2 regions of the Trichocoleus sp. DQ-A2 genome follow, and region 1 is predicted to be linked to the other one. Evidence: predicted binding sites of a transcription regulator. Region 1 holds the regulator's gene; the other holds the start of a gene.

Region 1 (9,298 bases):
AAACTGTTCGCTTGTTAAGGGATCGGCAGGGATTAACGGGAAGTTGGAAGTGGATTGAGGTTCGTTTTCCTTTTGCTGAGTTGTTGCGGGAGGCAGCAGAAATGGCATTAATGCCAGAGGATTAAATCGCTCTGCTGTAAAAATTCCGGTATGTACGCGAGTCATTACCGCTGGGTGGCTCAGAACCGGCACAGGACCCGCTAAAACTAAGCCCAAGGTTTGTGGCGCATCAGGTTTAGCAGGTTCTAGAACTTGCAGCAACAATTGTTCCAAGGCAGCGATCGCTCCACACCACTCCCGCGAGGCACGGGCGTACTCTCGTGCCGTCCGGCTGGCAGGGCGCAATCCATGCGCTTTTTCTGCTGTCTGCTCTACAGAAGGCATAACAGAATTTGCCCCAGTTTGTTCGCTGTGTTCGCTCTGGGCTAATATTTCACTGATGGTTGGTAGTAACCACTTCTTTTGCACAAAGATCCACCCCTTTAACGGCAATCAACTGGCGGTGCGTCTTTTAAACTACTTCTGATTATGAGCGTACCGATAGTTGCCCTCTATCGGTGGTGGTATAACCGAACGAATCAGTGGCAATTCCCGCGCTCTGTTCGGAAAAATTTCTCAGGGTCATCGGGGCACAATCTCCCCATTCATGCTCTAGGAGTCGGTTCTCCCCGATAAATGTCCGTTAATCTCTTGGCAACTCCTCTCCTTATAAAAGTAAGTTCATAAAAGATAAGTTCTTTCCCCTTCCCCGAAACAGAAGCAGCTTCGGGGTTAAGTTTACTGTATAAGACAAAGTATAAGTGTCTTTCCACTCATGCTAAGGGGCAAGGAATAAAGGCATACAAAAAAATGAGCAAAAACCAAAAAGAGTTTTTCATCAAAAAAACTGATGCAAAAAATGCATTAGGAGCTGATAGAAGAATATCTTTTACCCATCTGTTGATAGAGAAAATTTTACATCTCCAGGCTGATGAAAAGTGTAGAAAAAAACAGAAAGATAAGCAAAGTGCATAAATAAAAAATTGATTCTGTATTTGTGCTGACGGAAGTTATTGAATACTTCTAGGAGGAAAAAAATGACCCTCGACCAAAACAAGCGAGCTGTCGGCGTATTTTCTACACCTGAACAGGCGGAATATGCGCTCAACGAGCTTAGGGACTCTGGTTTTGCCATGAACACAGTTTCTGTGGTGGCACGGGATAGCACTCGGCAAGATGAGGTAGCTGGTGTTGAAGTCAACCCTTACGGAGGTGGCAATGAAGCCGGTGGGGGTGCAGCGGCGGGTGCCTTAGCAGGCGGTGCGGTCGGCGGTTTAGTTGGCGTCCTAGGAGCCTTAAGTGCGTTGGCAGTTCCGGGATTTGGTCCGGTTATCGCAGGAGGTGCGATCGCTTCTATTCTGGGAGATGCTTTAATCGGGGGTGCGGTTGGCGCTGCGACAGGTGGCATTGTCGGCACACTGATGGGTTTAGGAATTCCTGAAGAACAAGCCAAAGTTTACAACCACCGAGTCTCCCAAGGAGATTATTTAGTAATTGTTGAGGGTACGCAAGACGAAATTAATCGTGCTGAATCGATTTTGAACCGGCAAGGTATTCAGCATTGGGGTGTCTACGATGTGACGGGGGTTTCGGCGGTTCCTGACAATTATGGCGCTTCTTCCTCAACCCCCTTCGATCCGATCAGCAGCACGTATCCTTCCCCGTTAGGACTCGATCCCCTGGCGACGGGTTATTCCTCTTCGTTAGGAATGAATCCGCTGGGTGCCGCCTCTCCCGTCACCTATGTTCCTACAGAAGATAATGTCAATGACAGCGATTTCAGCCGACACAAGCGAGCCGTTGGTGCCTTTGTCAGCCGTCGGGATACGGAAGATGCGCTTCACGAGCTGAGTAATTCTGGCTTTCCGATGAGTAAAGTTTCCGTCGTTGCCAGAGATGCAGACCCCCAGGATCAAATCGCTGGCGTTGAAATGAGCGATCGCGTTGATGACAATAACGTTGATGAAAGCGCAACCACAGGGGCGATCGCAGGGGGTGCTTTAGGCGGTCTGACTGGCTTATTACTCGGTTTGGGTGTATTGGCGATTCCCGGAGTTGGCCCGATTTTGTTGGCTGGTGCTACCGCAACTGCGATCGCAACCACCCTGGCGGGGAGTGGAATCGGCGCAGCCGCAGGTGGCTTGATTGGCGCACTGCTGGGTTTAGGAATTCCTGAAGATCGAGCGCAAGTTTATAACAATCTTGTGGCTCGCGGTGATTATCTGGTTATGGTAGATGGCACCGAAGACGATATCGAACGTGCCGAATCAGTTCTGAGCAATCGCGGCATTCAAGAGTGGGCTATCTACGATGTACCGCCTTCTACAACTTCGAGAAGCGATTCCACTAACCGCATCGTCGAACCTCAGGAGAATCTGACGGCTGTGAATGAGATTAAGTCTCAGGATAACGTGACCCAAGTAAGCGATCGCGTCACGATTGTTGACAATCGGTAGTAACTTTCCCACAATTTCGCGCAAAGGCGCAAAGGCGTTAAGAAAAACTTTGCGTCTTTGCGTCTTGGCACGAAATAATCAAAAGCACTTCTCAATTAAAGTCTCTACCAATCGTTGAAGATGGTCAGTTTCATGCGTTGCCATTACCGAGATCCGAATTCGACTCGTAGGCACCGTGGGAGGACGAATCGCTGGGGCGAAAATGCCGGATGTTTTTAGTTGATGTCCCATTTTTAGCGCTGCTTCTGCACTGTCCAGGGGAAAGCAGAGAATAGGAGATTCAGAAGGCAGCAATTGTAAGGTTAATTGCTGGGCAATCTGCTGTTTGAGAAAATTGACATTATTCCACAAACTAGCGCGGCGTTCCGGTTCTTTTCGGATGATGCGAAGAGCTTCCAATGCCGCAGCGGTATCAGCGGGTGAAAGAGCCGTGGTATAAATCCAACTAGGTGCCCGATTCCGCAAAAAGTCAATCACAGCCGAGTTGCCTGCGACATATCCACCCAAACTGCCTAAAGCTTTGCTGAGGGTGCCGATTTGAATCAACGGGACATTGCTACAGCGAAAATGTTCTACACACCCAGCACCCGTTGCTCCGAGTACCCCTGTGGCATGAGCTTCATCAACGAGCAGCATACAGCTAAATTCCTCCGCCAGCTCTAACAGTCCCGGTAAGGGGCACAAATCGCCATCCATACTGAAGACGCTATCTGTGAGAATCAGGCATCGACGGTATTTTTCCCGGTGTAAATTCAGTTGGGTTTTTAACTCCTCAACATTGCAGTGAGGGTATTCAATAACCATTGCACCGCTAAGAATCGCCCCATTTTTCAGACTGGAGTGATTGTACCCATCAGACACAATCAGATCGCGTTTTCCGACTAAAGCAGCGATCGCACCTAAGTTTGCCAGATATCCAGAACTAAAAACTAAGGCATCTTCAGTTTGTTTGAGGGATGCGATCGCTTTTTCCAATTCCCGATGCAGTTCCCGATGTCCGCTGAGTAACCGAGAACCCGTGCTACCCGTGCCAAATGTCTGAGTAGCCGCTACTGCGGCTTGGATGAGGCGTTCATCCCCCGCGAGTCCCAAGTAATCATTACTGGCAAAATTGATGACTTCACGCCCCTCCAGCAACACCGTCGCACCCGGACGACTAGCGATCGCTTGCACCGACCGATACCAATCTGCGCGGTGAATGGTGGCGAGGGATTGCTCTACCCAAGCGTAAGGATTCGTTGGCATTTCGATCGGTTATCGCACCTTTAACTTGCCTGTATAGCAGTTCTCACTTTGTTGCAACACACTCCTAACCTCACCCCCAATCCCCTCTCTCCACTTTTCGGTGAGGGGACAGTATTGAACCTCTTCCTGCTTGAGGGGAGGGGCAGGGGTGGGGTTAAACGGTACTGCATCCAAACGAGAATTGCTATAAAAGAAAATACCGGAAAAGTGGCAATTATGCTTCTCTCCTCCTAGACAAGCTACAGCGCGTCTCTACATTTTCTCCTGGAACAACTCGCAAGCTAAGCTGTCAAATTAGACGCTTGAACGCTGACGTCAGCACTTGATTCTGGCAAAGGTGGACGCAGGCAAAGATAAGTAAGTGGTCCAAATAAAGGTACTAGCGCCACCGCCCAGAAAATTCGAGCCTCCTTTATGCCCCGACGAGCCATATCATCGTCAAACAGTGACGTTAATGGAAACACCAGGCACATGAGACAAAAATCCAAACTGATGAGGTGAACGAATTCCCTGGTTTTAAACTGTTGAATATAATCTCCCCAATCTCCAGCAAATATTGCGTAGGCAAGTAAGCCAATCGTTGTTAACAGTAGGAAAATTCCTGTCCAACGGGAATCTAGAATTTTTAGTAATTTATCCTTCGGTCCAGAAAATTCTTGATTTGATTTTCGGAAAATTAAATAGGGGATAAAGCAAATCACACCCGTTCCATTTGCCCCAATGAAATAAGGCCATGAGCGAAACGGTTGCGTTGTGCCATCAGCAAACATTAGACAAGCATAAATCATAGGCCAAACGCCCATGAGCCAGAAGATAGCCACAAGAATTGCATTCACATCTGCCAACTGGAATGTTAACAACTTCCAAACCAGCGAAAACGTCTCTGGTTGAGCAAGTGGAGCTAACCATACGGTATAGACAAGAAATGTAATCCATATCAAGAACAAGGCAATTTTTCTGCCCATAATCTTGACCCATAACTTTATACATCAATTATTTAACTTTAAAAGCCCGATAACAGCACTTACCTCCGTCTTAAGTCACACCAACTTGCATTCAAAAGAAAGCCACAGGCTCTCCTTTCTTTCCTCCGCGTCCTCCGCGACTTCTGCGGTTCTCTCTCCTAAAATAGAGATACGGTTCAGACTCGTATAGTGCTAGCAACAGATTCTGGTACTGAACCAGCACCAGCTTCTGGTAAAGGTGGACGAATACAGAGATAGGCAATGGGTCCCAGCAGAGGAACCAGCGATACTGCCCAAAAAACTGGGGGAATATTGAACCCTCGACGCGCCATATCATCGCCAAGAACGGTCGGAAACAACAGACAGAACAGGCAAAAAGCCAAACTCATGCCATTGACAAAGCGATCGCTTTGGAATTGCTGAATAAACCCTCCCCAATCACCCGCCAGTAAGGCAAATGCTAGCAATAAAAGCGTGCTGAAATTGAGGATAATACCTGTCCAGCGAGAATCAAAAACTTTGAGCAAGGTATCCTTTTGCCCGGAAAACTCTTGATTCGGTTCCCTCAAGGCTAAATAAGGTATTAAGCTAATCACTCCCGTTCCCGCTGAACCCAAAGCAAAAGGCCAGAAACGAATCTTTTGCATCCTCCCATCGACGAACAAAAGACAGCTATAGATGAGTATCCAGATGCCAATCAGGGAAAATATAGAAAGGATAATTGGGTTGACCTGGGTCCACTGACCCGTCAATATATTTTTAATGAGCCTCAGTGTGTCTGGCGTAATTGGCGGTGCCAGCAGCAAAACATAGGAGATAAATCCAGCCCATAATAACCAAAGTGCTGTTTTTCTAGCCATATTTCCATCAAATTTTAATTTCTAGATTGTGCGGGTTGCCGTTCCGTGGAGAAAGCTTCGGCATTAGTTTCTGGTAAGGGAGGACGCAGGCAAAGATAAGCTAAAGCGCCAAACAAAGGAATCAGCACTACTATCCAAAAAAGTGTAGAATTCTTGATTCCCCGACGCGCCATATCATCTCCCAGAAGTGCGGGAAATATTAACCACAGCAGGCAGAAATCCAAACTCATGACATGAACGAAGCGATTTGTCTGGAACTGCTGAATATAATCTGCCCAATTCCCGCCCAATAAGCCATATACAACCAAACTCCCAGCGCCGAATGTTAGCAAAAAACCAAGCCACCGGGAATCGAGTATTTTCAGAAATAAATTCTTTTCTCCGTGAAATTCCTGGTTGGGTTCTCGCAGTGCTAAATAAGGCAACAAAGCAAATGCTCCGACTCCAAAAGAGAACGCCGAAAAAGGCCAAGCTGCTACCTTTTGCTGTTTGCCATCAATGAGCATCAGACAGGCGTAAATCATCGGTACGATGCCCAGAAGATTGAATAGCGTGACGACTAGGGGGTTAATCCCTGTCCATTGACCTGTGGAGAGATTTTTGATGAGTTCAAATGTGCCTGGTTGTTCAGGAGGTGCTAACAGAAAGGCATAGGTAATAAATGCTGCCCAAAGCAACCAAAAGCCAATTTTTCTAGCCATATCAGTGAAGAATGAAAAGCAAAAATTAGAGCTAATCGCAATTAGCCATGTTTATCGTTCGTAGTTCGTGGTGGGCTACCCAATCGCTAATCGCGATTAGCGATTTTCTAAATTAAGCAGGTTGCGTAAGAGCATCCGAGAGATAATCGGCGGCGGCTTCAACGAGTGCGATCGCATTTTCGTACACCATCCGCGTTGGCCCCAAAACACCTACACTTCCCACGGGTACTGAACCCTGCTGATAAGTTGCAGAAATCAGCGTACAGGTACGCATCGGTTCTAAAGGATTTTCCGAACCAATCCGCACTGTCACTCGCGAACCAGAGGTGACATCTGAAATAGCCGTGACATCTGGTCTAGGCCATTCAAAGATTAAAGGCCACAACTGGTCTTGTTCCTCTTCCAATAGGTGTATAAGCGTCTGCACTTGCTGTAATTCGGAAAATTCTGGCTGACGCAATACTTCAGCGACGCCACGAACCATAATTTGAGTTGTGGCAGGTTGGGAAGTGCGACGGATCAAGTCGGAGAGGAGATTTCGCAAAGAATCAACATATCGTTGAAATTCTCGGTCTAGTTCGCTCCAGTCTAAAGTTGCCAGTTCACTGAGCGATCGCCCCCGCAAGTGGCTATTCAGAAAATTCGATAAAATTTGCAACTCCCGATCTACAATTTCTGCGTCCGGTTGCTCATCCTCCGATTCTGAGAGCGGTAACTCCATTAAGACGCTAGTCGTCTCATAAGAATCCGTCACCACAATCAGCATCACCCTTCCCGGATCGAGCTGCACCAGTTGCAAATGCCGCAAACGATTAGTTCGAGTCTGCGGCATCGTGATCAGGGTAATATAACCGCTGAGCGTTGCCAGAATTTGCGCTGCACCCCGCAACACAGTCTCGAAACTCTGATGTTCCAAGTTCAAACGGTTTGTGAATAACTGCTCTACCTGACGCCCCAAGGCTTCAGAAGGCTTAATTAATTGATCGACATAAATTCGATAGCCAGAGTCAGAGGGAACCCGTCCAGCCGAGGTATGGGGTTGATAGAGCAACCCCGCTTTCTCTAAGACGCCCATTGCATTGCGAATCGTCGCTGGACTGACGCACAGATTATACTCGTCTACCAAAGCTTTTGAGCCGACTGGCTCAGCCGTCGCAATATAGTGACGGACAGTTGCCCAGAGAATACGTTGTTGACGGTCAGTCAGACTTACTTGCCTAGCCATTTAAACGAAAGCCGAATTGGATAGGGTTTTAAAAACAATTGGAAATTCCTGGACTTCTGATGATGAATTTCTCAGTAAGTCCGGCGCTCTTGTCAAGCAAGCAGCCGATTAAATATAGGATAGGTTAAAACAGAATAGCAGATGCTGCCTTCTGCCTGCCGGTTCGCCACACCCAGCCAGTAGAAGCATAACAGCCGCCGAACTTCAACCTTAGACATACCATGACGATCGATCGCAGAGTTAGGACATTATCGCTACCCGTAACTCTAGAGTCCACAGTCTCTATCAGGATTGTCTGTAGTCTACTCGACTGCATCGAAGTTTGTCAGCCAAAACCTCTAAATACTTATTTCGCTAGTAAAAATTAAAACAATATCGTGAACCGTATTTAATTAAAAAATCTAACCCCAGCCTTTTTCCTTAGTAGGGAAGAAAGAGAATTTCTGCCCTCTTGTTGCAGGAGCGGGGTTGGGGAAGAGGTTCCAGCTTCAAGATAGTTTTGTACTGGGATCATTAGTATTGGGAAATTGTCGGATCGACTCGGATTGAGTAGGCATCGATGCCACCAGCAATATTTTTGACATTGGTGAAGCCTTGCATTTGTAGCCACTGGCACATCTGCGCCGAACGGATGCCATGATGACAGAGAACCAGCGTCTCGGCGTGCGGATCGAACTGGGTCTGGATTTGGTCAGCCCAGTCGGCAAATTCCGACAAGGGGAGGTTTTCAAAACCCTCAATGCTGGCGATCGCAACTTCCTGTGGTTCTCGCACATCCACCAATTGCAGACTCTCAGGGGAATCGGCAAGACGGCTGGCAAGTTCTTCTACGCTAATCTGGGGAATATCTTGGCGAAAAGATTGAGCAGACATGAGGTTGTGCAACGCTGGAGATTAACTAAGATTTTAATAGTTGGCAGTCCGATGAGCTGAAATAATAGGTTCTGGCATCGGGATTAGTGTTCTTAGCTGAATCGCGCTCACCCAAGGTCTACATTTCACCATGAAGCGACGCTCGTTTTTCTACGTTCTGGCAGCTGGCGTTTTAGTGCTGCTGTTAATTGGTGCCGGTGGCTTTTACTGGCTGAGGGCAAACAGTCCTCTCGCCCTTCTAGGGGGTGGGGAGGTGACGAACCCATCTGCCACCATATTTGTGCCGAAAAAGGCACCCGTAATGGTGTCATTGCTTGTGAATCCAGATCGGTTGGAAGGGTTGCGGCAGGCTGTAGCGCGTCCCGCGAACCGCAAGCGCTCGCGTGCAGAACTCAACCAATTTAAACAAAGCTTACTCGCGAACACGGATCTGGACTATCGCCGAGATATCCAACCCTGGCTGGGGGATGAAATCACGCTGGCTCTCACCAGCTTAGATATCGATCGCACCCGTGACAATGGAGAGCAGCGCGGGCTGCTACTGGCTGTCACCACCAAAAATCCGCAACGCAGCCGCGAGTTTGTGGATTTGTTCTGGCAGAAGCAAGCAAATGTTGAGACAGATTTAGTCTTTGAGACTTATAAAGGTGTCAAGCTGATTTATAAGAATCAAGAGTCGGTCGTCAAAACTCAAGACGCAGTCAATAAAGGCTTTTACAACCGCGATAGATCGGCATTGCCAAAAGACGCGATAAACCGCGCCTCAGCTCAAAACTCGGTTGCTACCGCAGTTGTTGGCGATCGCTTTGTGTTGTTTGCCAATAATCCTAGGGTGCTGAAAGAAGCCATTAATAATGTGCAAGCGCCCAATCTCAGCCTCAGCGATTCAACTTCTTATCAGCGGGCAATCGAAAGCATCTCTCAGCCGAAAATT
Region 2 (9,298 bases), on a different contig from region 1:
AAGATAATTTTGGGTGGCGGAGAATTTTTATTAATAAAAATTGTTCCTGGTAGACTACCGGGTTTATCGTAAAAGTCTTCAAACAAAGAATTATCATCGTCTTCGTCTACATTGTATTGTGTAACTACTTCCGCAGGCTGGGGGCGTCTTTGTGTCATTTGCATTTACTCCTATTCAGTATTTATTTTAGAATTTTATCTATTCTTTATTCAGCAAAATTCTCTTTTAATTAATTCAATTTCCTCCTGAAAACTATTAGCATAATTCCACCCAAAATATCCTGCAAATTTGCGATCTTCATTAGTATCGAATATATAAACATGGTGTATATTGGCAAAATTAACATACATTTGTATACTACCGCTACCATCTCTAAAATTTAGATGCAGTAATTTTTTATCAAAGATATAGTTTACTGGAGTTAAAACATTTTTAACTTCAGGTATTTTTTTTAAGCGAGATATAACATCATACATAATATTTTTACCAGATAAAATATTATCAGTAATTAAATTAGCTGTTTTAGAACAATTCATATACCAGTGATGAGCATCAACAACTCCTAAAGCTAAGGCTGCATCCACTTGACCGACAGTATAGGCAGTATTTTCCGCCAGGTTAGCATGATCTAAAATATACTCATCTTGTAAAAATATGTTATCAGACGAATTAATGTTAAAGCTTGTCCGAAGCGGATAGGCAATAATATCAGAGGAATGAATTATATTAATCCATCTCAAACCTTGGTTTTTATAATTCTTAGCAAAACATTTAACTTTATTAGGATTAATACCTAACATGGTGTTAGAGAATAAAATAGGAGAACCCATTGTGGTAATACTCCTTAGGTAAACTTGTCTTTTGGAGGTGGAATCACCTAGTCCTTTAATCATTGTACGAATATGAAACGCCGCATCATCAGAATCAAATCTATCGGAGAACAAACTATCCCATAGGATGACGCTTCCCAAGGAATGGGCAACAATATGAAGGTCAGTTTCTTCAGGGTTACGTCTTATAAAGTCCTCTAGTTGATCTGCAATCAGTTCTCTAATTTTTACGCCCCGTTCTTGATTAAGGTAGGTGAAAGCATCTCCAACGAATTCAGATAGAAAGCCTTGTCTAAAGTGTTGATACCTCAAAATGGTTTGAATATCTAAATTTGGAGATTCCTTTTTAACTTCCTGTAAATCTTGATGAATCCAGTTCCACATCCTCCCAACATCATTTAAAACATCGCCCCAAAAACTATAATAAAAGTGAGGGAGTAATTCACCTCTTTTGGTAAACTCTTCTGTAATAAAACCTTTCAATTTATCTCCATATTTAACATCCCGTGTAGCAACCCCGTGAAGAAAAAAGACTAGCATTGTTAAAGTTAATCCTCTATCTGAAAGAAAAATATCTAAGGAACTACCTTCATATAAGATTCCCGATGATTTACCTAAAGTAACAGTATTTACTGAAAATTTTCCTAAAATGCTGATTAAACAGAAGTTTGAGGAATTATCCCAGTTAAGTAGGTTTGAACCCTATAATTTTTCAATACTGTAACACTCTTACAATGAGCGATCGCTACAAAAAAGCAGCTTGCCGTTTGAGACAAGCTGCTTTTCTTTCAGTCCACAAAGGTGGGCTTTGTTTTTTTAGCTTCAGGTTTCAACCTGTGGGCGCTGGGGACGCGAACAATGGACTACATCATGCCCATGCCGCCCATGCCACCCATGCCGCCCATGCCACCCATGCCGCCCATGCCGCCCATGCCGCCCATGCCGCCCATGCCGCCCATATCCGGGGCACCAGCCGCTTTCTTCTCAGGCTTCTCGACAACCAGGGCTTCAGTGGTCAACACCATCCCGGCAATCGAACCGGCATTTTGCAACGCCGAACGTACAACTTTCGCAGGGTCGATAATCCCAGCGGCGATCAGGTCTTCAAATGTGTCGGTAGCCGCGTTGTAACCGATATTCAAATCAGTCTCGCGCACCTTCTCGACAATGACAGAGCCTTCGACACCGGCATTATCTGCCATCTGACGCAGGGGGGCTTCTAGAGATCTGCCCACAATGTCAGCACCGACTTTTTCTTCGGCGTCCAGACTATTTTTAATGTCAGCAACTTTCTTGCTCAGGTAAATCAGCGTCGCGCCACCGCCAGGAACGATACCTTCTTCCACAGCAGCTTTGGTCGCGTTGAGGGCGTCTTCAATCCGCAGCTTGCGGTCTTTGAGTTCGGTTTCGGTCGCCGCACCCACTTTGATGACGGCGACACCACCGGCAAGCTTAGCAATTCGCTCTTGCAGCTTTTCTTTGTCGTAGTCAGAATCCGTTTCTTCTAGCTGCTTGCGAATTTGGGCAATCCGCTTTTGCACATCTGCCGTCTTGGCATCACCAGCGACGATGGTGGTGTTTTCTTTATCAATGGTGATTTTCTGAGCGGTTCCCAGCATCTCCAGGGAGACGGTATCTAGGCTCAAACCAACTTCTTCTGAGATTAGCTGACCGCCAGTGAGAACGGCGATATCTTGCAGCATCGCTTTGCGGCGTTCGCCAAATCCAGGCGCTTTGATGGCGGCTACATTCAGTACGCCCCGCGCTTTATTTACCACCAAAGTTGCCAAAGCTTCTCCTTCGATGTCTTCGGCAATAATCAGCAAAGCTTGACCGGAACGGGCAACTTTTTCCAAGACGGGAATCAAATCCTGGATAGAGTTGATTTTTTTATCCGTCATCAAAATCCGGACGTTTTCATATTCCACCACCATCCGTTCGGAATCGGTGATGAAGTAGGGAGAAATGTAGCCGCGATCCAGCTGCATCCCCTCGACGACATCCAGTTCCGTTGCCATCGATTTGGATTCTTCAACGGTGATCACGCCGTCTTTGGTGACTTTATCCATCGCTTCGGCAATCATTTTGCCGACTTCTTCATCGTTACCAGCGGAGACGGTTGCCACTTGCGCGATCGCACTACCTTCCACTGGTTTCGCGATCGCTACAATCTCCTCCACTAAGAAGGCGATCGTTTTTTCGATTCCCCGCCGCAAACTCACTGGATTTGCCCCAGCCGCTACGTTCTTCAAGCCCTCACGAATCATCGCTTGAGCCAGAACCGTCGCCGTAGTCGTGCCATCACCCGCAATATCTTTCGTCTTGGATGCCACTTCCTGAATCAGTCGAGCGCCTGTATTTTCCAGGGGGTCTTCTAATTCAATTTCCTTGGCAACGGTGATACCATCGTTCACAATTTGGGGTGCGCCAAACTTCTTCTCTAGAAGGACATTCCGCCCTTTCGGCCCCAGCGTAATGCGAACGGCGTCTGCCAGGACGTTCACGCCCCGCTCTAGTGCCCGCCGCGATTCGTCATTAAATGCAACGATTTTTGCCATGTTTTAGGTTTTCAGAGCGCTTCCATTAGTCAATTTAGCACTCACTGGCACAGAGTGCTAATCCGAGAGGATGAGAGTCCTCACCTCGACTGATATCGGGGAGGTACATAATAAACAGCTAGAGCAATCAATCGCACGTTTGAGTTACTTTTTGTAACGAAATTGCCGAATTCTCGATAACTAGAGCGGATTGGATTGAATGCGTTTATCATCCACTTTTTGATGCTCTATAGTTGACAAAGGAAATCATTTATGCGTTCACCAAAAAAAAGAGCGGTAGGGCTGCAACCTTGCTGCGATAGACTTCATCCCATTTGTTGTATCGTTCCTCCTCATATGCTCAAGGAGGTTCTCCAGAATGGCAACCCTGAGCAGCGGGCATGGGCTTTTCAAACCTTAACCATGTCAGAACAGTTTCGCGGACGACGCTTGACGGTGGGAAATATCTCGTTTGCAGCATCAGCGGGTGAGAAGCGTCGTACCATCTTTGATGCCAAAAATGGCAACGATCTACCAGGCACGTTGGTGCGGAGTGAAGGCGATCCTCCCAGCGAAGATGCCGCGATCAACGAAGCCTACGACGGATCGGGTGCGACTTATGACTTGTACGAGGAGGTATTTGAGCGGAATTCCATCGACAATCGAGGGTTGCGTTTGGACTCGACGGTTCATTTTGGCGTGAAGTATGACAACGCTTTTTGGAACGGCGACCAAATGGTCTACGGTGATGGGGATGGAGAGATTTTTGAACGCTTTACCAAGGCGATTGATGTGATTGGGCACGAGCTAACCCACGGCGTCACCCAATATGAAGCCAATCTAATCTATTACGGCGAATCTGGCGCACTGAATGAATCTTTTTCCGATGTCTTTGGTTCCCTGGTGAAACAGCGGGTTCTCAATCAGACAGCCGAAGAAGCTGACTGGATTATTGGGGAAGGGTTGTTTACCGCCAATGTTAAGGGCGTTGGGATTCGCTCAATGAAGGCACCGGGGACAGCATACGACGACCCAGTGCTAGGCAAAGACCCTCAGCCTGCAACTTATAAAGACCGCTACAAAGGGCTGGAAGATAACGGGGGCGTACATATCAACTCAGGAATTGCCAACCGTGCCTTTTATTTAGCAGCGGTGGAAATTGGCGGCTACGCCTGGGAAAAGGCTGGAAAAATCTGGTATATCGCTTTACGCGATCGCCTGCGCTCTAGAGCGAATTTTAAACGGGCTGCGAATACTCTGATCGCCGTCGCTGGAGAACTCTACGGCGAAGGCTCTCAGGAGCAGAATGCAGTCCGCAAAGGTTGGCAAGAAGTAGGAGTGATTTAAATTAAAAAAGGAAGAAGCAATTCTTCCTTTTTAATTTCTGCGTGCGGCTGCCATCAGCCATTCCAGCAGCGGTCTTAAGTTTCCAGGTACGGCGGATTCACTCACTAAAACAGTATGTTGCTGAGTGTTTTCTTCCACCGTTAGCTTGTACTGAAAGCGGTCGGGTTGGGGAGTGTTGGAAGCGATCGCGGCAGGCAAATCAAAGAAATCAGCTGCGTCAACCAGGAGGCGCAGCTGATTTGCTTCATTTGCAGGCAGAGTGGTAGTGTCAAGGACTTTTGTCAGGCGCATCCCAGCAAAGCCGCCAGTCCGTTCAAAAGAAATTCGCATAGTTTCCCTCGCAGGCAGCAAGACTAACTCCATAGTAAGCAGAGATGGATGTTCCTCTTTGTCTGCCTGTGTCTTTCCTACTCAGACCGAGAGGAGAGCACCACTACGCTCACAGTCCTCTGCCGCTATGGTCGCTATGCCATCACCATACCGCCGTCTACATTGAGCGTTTGACCCGTGATATAGGCGGCAGCCGGATCGGCAGCGAGGAATCGCACTAACCCAGCAACCTCCTCTGGCTGACCGTAACGACCGAGGGGAATGAATTTTAAGATTTCCTCTGATTTGAGATTGCTTGTCATATCAGTGGCGATAAATCCAGGGGCAACAGCATTTACTGTGATGCCGCGAGTAGCGAGTTCTTTGGCGACGGTTTTCGTAAATCCAATCACTCCCGCTTTGGCAGCGCTGTAGTTTGCCTGACCGGGGTTGCCCATCTGACCGGCAACGGATGAGATATTAATAATACGCCCGGAGCGTTGCTTCAGCATCACCTTACTGATGGCTCGCGTACACAAAAAGACGCCAGTGAGGTTAAGGTCAATGACAGCTTGCCAATCTTCCGGCTTCATCCGCAACAACAGGGTATCGCGTGTAATTCCAGCATTATTCACCAATACATCAACGCGCTTCCACTTCTCCATCACAGTGTTAAGGAGGGCGTCTACTTGATCGGCTTTGGATACGTCTGCTTGGAGGGCGATCGCGCTACCGCCTGCTGCGGTAATTTCACTCACAACTTCTTCGGCTGCCCCACTAGAACTGGCATAGTTAATCGCTACATTGGCTCCCGCAGATGCCAAGTCTAAGGCGATCGCTCGACCAATTCCTCGTGAAGCGCCGGTAACGATGGCAACCTGTCCGCGCAATCTTTGCTGGCTCTCTGGCAATGCTTCCATCAATAAATTCCTCTCGATCCGTTATGAACGCGGTTATTTAACCGCGCTAACGATCTTAGGTCGATTCGTACCTCGGACTGAACGAATCAATACTCCAAAAGATTACGATTGTCGTGAAAGAGCAGAAAACACTTTGATCGCATGGCAACTAAAAAGCAGTTCAACAATTTCCAAGAGTTACTGTCTGGGTCTGAAAAGCCAGTGTTGGTGGATTTTTACGCGACTTGGTGCGGTCCCTGTCAGATGATGGTTCCGATTCTGGAGCAGGTGAGTGCCCAGATGAACGAACGGTTACAGGTTGTAAAAGTTGATACGGATAAATATCCAAATTTGGCGAGTCAATATCAAATTCACGCCCTGCCAACGTTGGTTTTATTTAAAAATAGTCAGGTAGTGGAGCGCATTGAGGGTGTGCTGACAGCCCCACAACTTATCCAGCGCCTAGAAGCGTTGGTTTAAGGCTACATCGGCAGTATCTGGGTGTAACCAATAGCTCTCTTTGGCGAAAGCATCCACAGATGCTGACGATCGCAGACGCGGATATGTACGGGAGCTCCTATCTTACCGCCTTCTGAGTCAGCTGCCAAACCAGCCCGGAACTTGACTTCCGGGCTAATCTTTCAACTTGGTGCATATCTCGGAAAGCTGGGAGAAGTGCTGCGAAGGGAGGCTGCATTTTTACCGCCGAGATGCCAAACCGAAATTCATTTCTGGAGAGCAGTTGGTAATCTACAAAGCTAAAGAAAGCGAACCCTTAAATCAGTTGCCAATAGTCATTAGTTTGTTGCTAATGACTATTGGCAAATGACTAAAGACCCATTACCACTTACTGATGTTTAGCCCATCAAAAGGGAATCGGATGAGCGATCGCTATCATACGGAAGGCTTTCTCAGCTTCAACACAAGTTGCCTAATCTTGAGAAGTGCCTGGAGCAACGCTTGATTCTGGAGAACTATTGGGAGGAGCCACCACAACCCCTTTATCCCCACGTTGCTCGCGTTTTTTTCGATCTGCTTTTAGCATATCTTCCATAGCCAGCTGCATTTGAGCCATTTTCTCCAAATTGCTGCGATACAGCTCTAGGTCTTTGAGTAATTTATCTTCTGGCAGGTTTAAGGCATTACAGATTTGCTTGAGCGCCTCAATCCGCTGCTTTTCGTCTTTTACCAAATCGGAATCTGCTACTTCCAGCAGCGTAAATAAACCAATCGCAAACAAACGGCTGTACTTAAACGGAGAATTGTTAGCGATCGCCTGCACAGCAGCGTGCAAGTCATCAGCGCCGTGACTAGGAGCCGTTGGGTTTAACCAGGCAACGATATCCTTCCCACCCAGACGCATGGCTAATTCTTCCAGCCGCTGGGCATCCTGCTTGTACTGTTGCGGCTCGTTCTCGACTGCTCGACAGAGGGCTTCAAAAATCGGTTCTTTATCTCGTTCTGGTCGATAGCCTTGCATGAAGCGGTTAAAGGATGTCACCACGCCCAATGCATAAATGGGGTCGTAGCGAAAGTCCACATTGACCGAAAGCAAGTGCATTTCCACCATCAACTCTTCTACCACCCGCCGGTAGATGGAGTTAATGGGGCGGGTGTGTAGGGTATAGAAAGTTCTTTTGGTGTCTGATACAGTGCGGACGTTATTCACCGGAAAATTTTAAGTTTGAGGGCGATGTAAACTCATTGTCACAGCTTTTGGACACCTTTGCCAAGGCAATGTCTTGTAGAGACTCCCGGCGATACAATGCCGGGGATCGCAGAAATTAGTCATTGGTAATTGGGAAAAGGGTCTTAGAAGTTAGAGATACGCCTTCCTTATCCTAAATTCCGATTGCTGATTACTCATTATCGATTAGCCATTCCCAATGACTTTTTCTCCTGAACTAACGCTCCTGGCTCAATATATAGCTGGAGAATTTGAGAATTCAGAACAAGCGACAAGAGAACCCGCTTGGTACGTAAACCTCCGCCTTTGGCTGCGACCCGTACCGCTGTTTGCAGAAGATAGCCTCACCCTGTTTGCAGAGCAAGCGAACATCCTGCAACTGGATCGTCCCTATCGTCCTCGGATTCTGCGCCTGCGCCACAGCGACACCTCTCAAGCCTCGCTGATGGTGCAATACTATATGCTGAAAGATCCCGATCGGGTCAGAGGTGCCGGTCAAAATCCAGCCTTGCTGAAGACGCTTACACCAGAACAGATGGAACTTCTCCCCGGCTGTACCCTCGCCGTCATTCAGCAACCCTTAGCTCAAAATACCTATAACTTTTCTACCGCACCCGCGACTGATGCCCCCTGCTGTTTTACCTATCAAGGAGAAACTTACCAGGTTTCTTTAGGGTTTGAGGCGCGGCATCAAGAATTTAGAAGCTATGACAAGGGAATTGACCCCCAAACAGGCAGAGCCATCTGGGGGGCACTGCTTGGCCCCTATATTTTCACTAAGCGCGAAGATTTTTCCGCTGAGCTAGCAATTTGAAATCTTTTGTCCTTAGTTAAGGACGATTGACTGCATAACTCATGAATAATTTAGCTGACCATGCTGCGAGGCACTCCTTCAAGAGCCTCTTCCTCGGTTTCAAAAATTTCAAACACCGAATCCATCATGGTGACTTCAAAAACGAGTTTTGCCTCTGGATGGACGTTACATATGCGGAAACTGCCTTTTACTTTGTCAGCATCTCGCATTCCTGCCACCAAGGATGTTAGACCAGAGCTGTCAATAAAATTAACTTGACCGAGATTCACAACTACGTGGCGACTGAGTTTGGAAATACATTCCTGCAACTTCAGACGAAACTGCCATGCGGTTGTAATATCCAGGCGTCCAGTGGGGGCTAAGACGATGACTGTCGTCCCGTCTTGAGTCGTATGTGTTCTCTGATCGATATGAATCACCAAGACCTCCTTGCTCCGGAAGCTCCGTCTATATTTAATATCTAGATAGGAGCCGCATTTTACTACGATTGCTCCCATGATTTGAGCTTTCAGTAGTCTAACTCTAACTTAGAGATTAGAGCTACCAAAAATTCAGCTCGCCTAATCTTAAAGCAAAGCTTGAAAAAAATTACATTAAATTCGGCTTCTAACAGACTAGATTTGAGCGATCGCCCACTAAGATAGCACTCAGAATCATACAGGTAGAAGATTCCAGTGTTACTCACAACTCTGCTTCAATATCCGGAAAAAAGGGATCGCCTCCTCTTCTAGGGGAGAGGATGCTTCCAGGGGCATCCGGAGGGTTGAAGCAGTCGTTGCAGTTCTCGTAGATTTCTAATACCGAATCCATCATGGTGATTTCCAGCACCACCTTGGCGGCTGGAAGCAGATTGCAAAGGCGGAAACTCCCGTTTA

The links. The regulator HrcA, encoded in region 1, represses chaperone genes, less so after heat shock. The targets are predictions, from matches to a motif close to ANTTAGCACTCNNNANTNNNGAGTGCTAANT.
Region 2: a site for HrcA is predicted at 3,421-3,451, ahead of groL (chaperonin GroEL). Genes of this name have one in related genera too.

The regions. Positions count from the first base shown of each region.
Region 1 covers NZ_JAMPKD010000005.1:231,938-241,235, forward strand. Annotated here, with positions in the region: gene NC997_RS06615 (HAMP domain-containing sensor histidine kinase) at 1-468, opposite strand, end outside; gene NC997_RS06620 (hypothetical protein) at 529-675, shown strand; gene NC997_RS06625 (hypothetical protein) at 850-1,014, shown strand; gene NC997_RS06630 (general stress protein) at 1,077-2,495, shown strand; gene bioF (8-amino-7-oxononanoate synthase) at 2,574-3,740, opposite strand; gene NC997_RS06640 (DUF2834 domain-containing protein) at 4,022-4,705, opposite strand; gene NC997_RS06645 (hypothetical protein) at 4,882-5,565, opposite strand; gene NC997_RS06650 (DUF2834 domain-containing protein) at 5,580-6,266, opposite strand; gene hrcA (heat-inducible transcriptional repressor HrcA) at 6,379-7,491, opposite strand; gene NC997_RS06660 (hypothetical protein) at 7,616-7,807, opposite strand; gene NC997_RS06665 (rhodanese-like domain-containing protein) at 8,005-8,364, opposite strand; gene NC997_RS06670 (DUF3352 domain-containing protein) at 8,495-9,298, shown strand, end outside.
Region 2 covers NZ_JAMPKD010000023.1:10,111-19,408, forward strand. Annotated here, with positions in the region: gene corA (magnesium/cobalt transporter CorA) at 1-158, opposite strand, end outside; gene NC997_RS20675 (hypothetical protein) at 210-1,370, opposite strand; gene groL (chaperonin GroEL) at 1,694-3,388, opposite strand; gene NC997_RS20685 (M4 family metallopeptidase) at 3,641-4,714, shown strand; gene NC997_RS20690 (protealysin inhibitor emfourin) at 4,745-5,044, opposite strand; gene fabG (3-oxoacyl-[acyl-carrier-protein] reductase) at 5,179-5,943, opposite strand; gene trxA (thioredoxin) at 6,085-6,402, shown strand; gene psb29 (photosystem II biogenesis protein Psp29) at 6,854-7,591, opposite strand; gene NC997_RS20710 (chromophore lyase CpcT/CpeT) at 7,809-8,423, shown strand; gene NC997_RS20715 (STAS domain-containing protein) at 8,474-8,842, opposite strand; gene NC997_RS20720 (anti-sigma factor antagonist) at 9,105-9,298, opposite strand, start outside.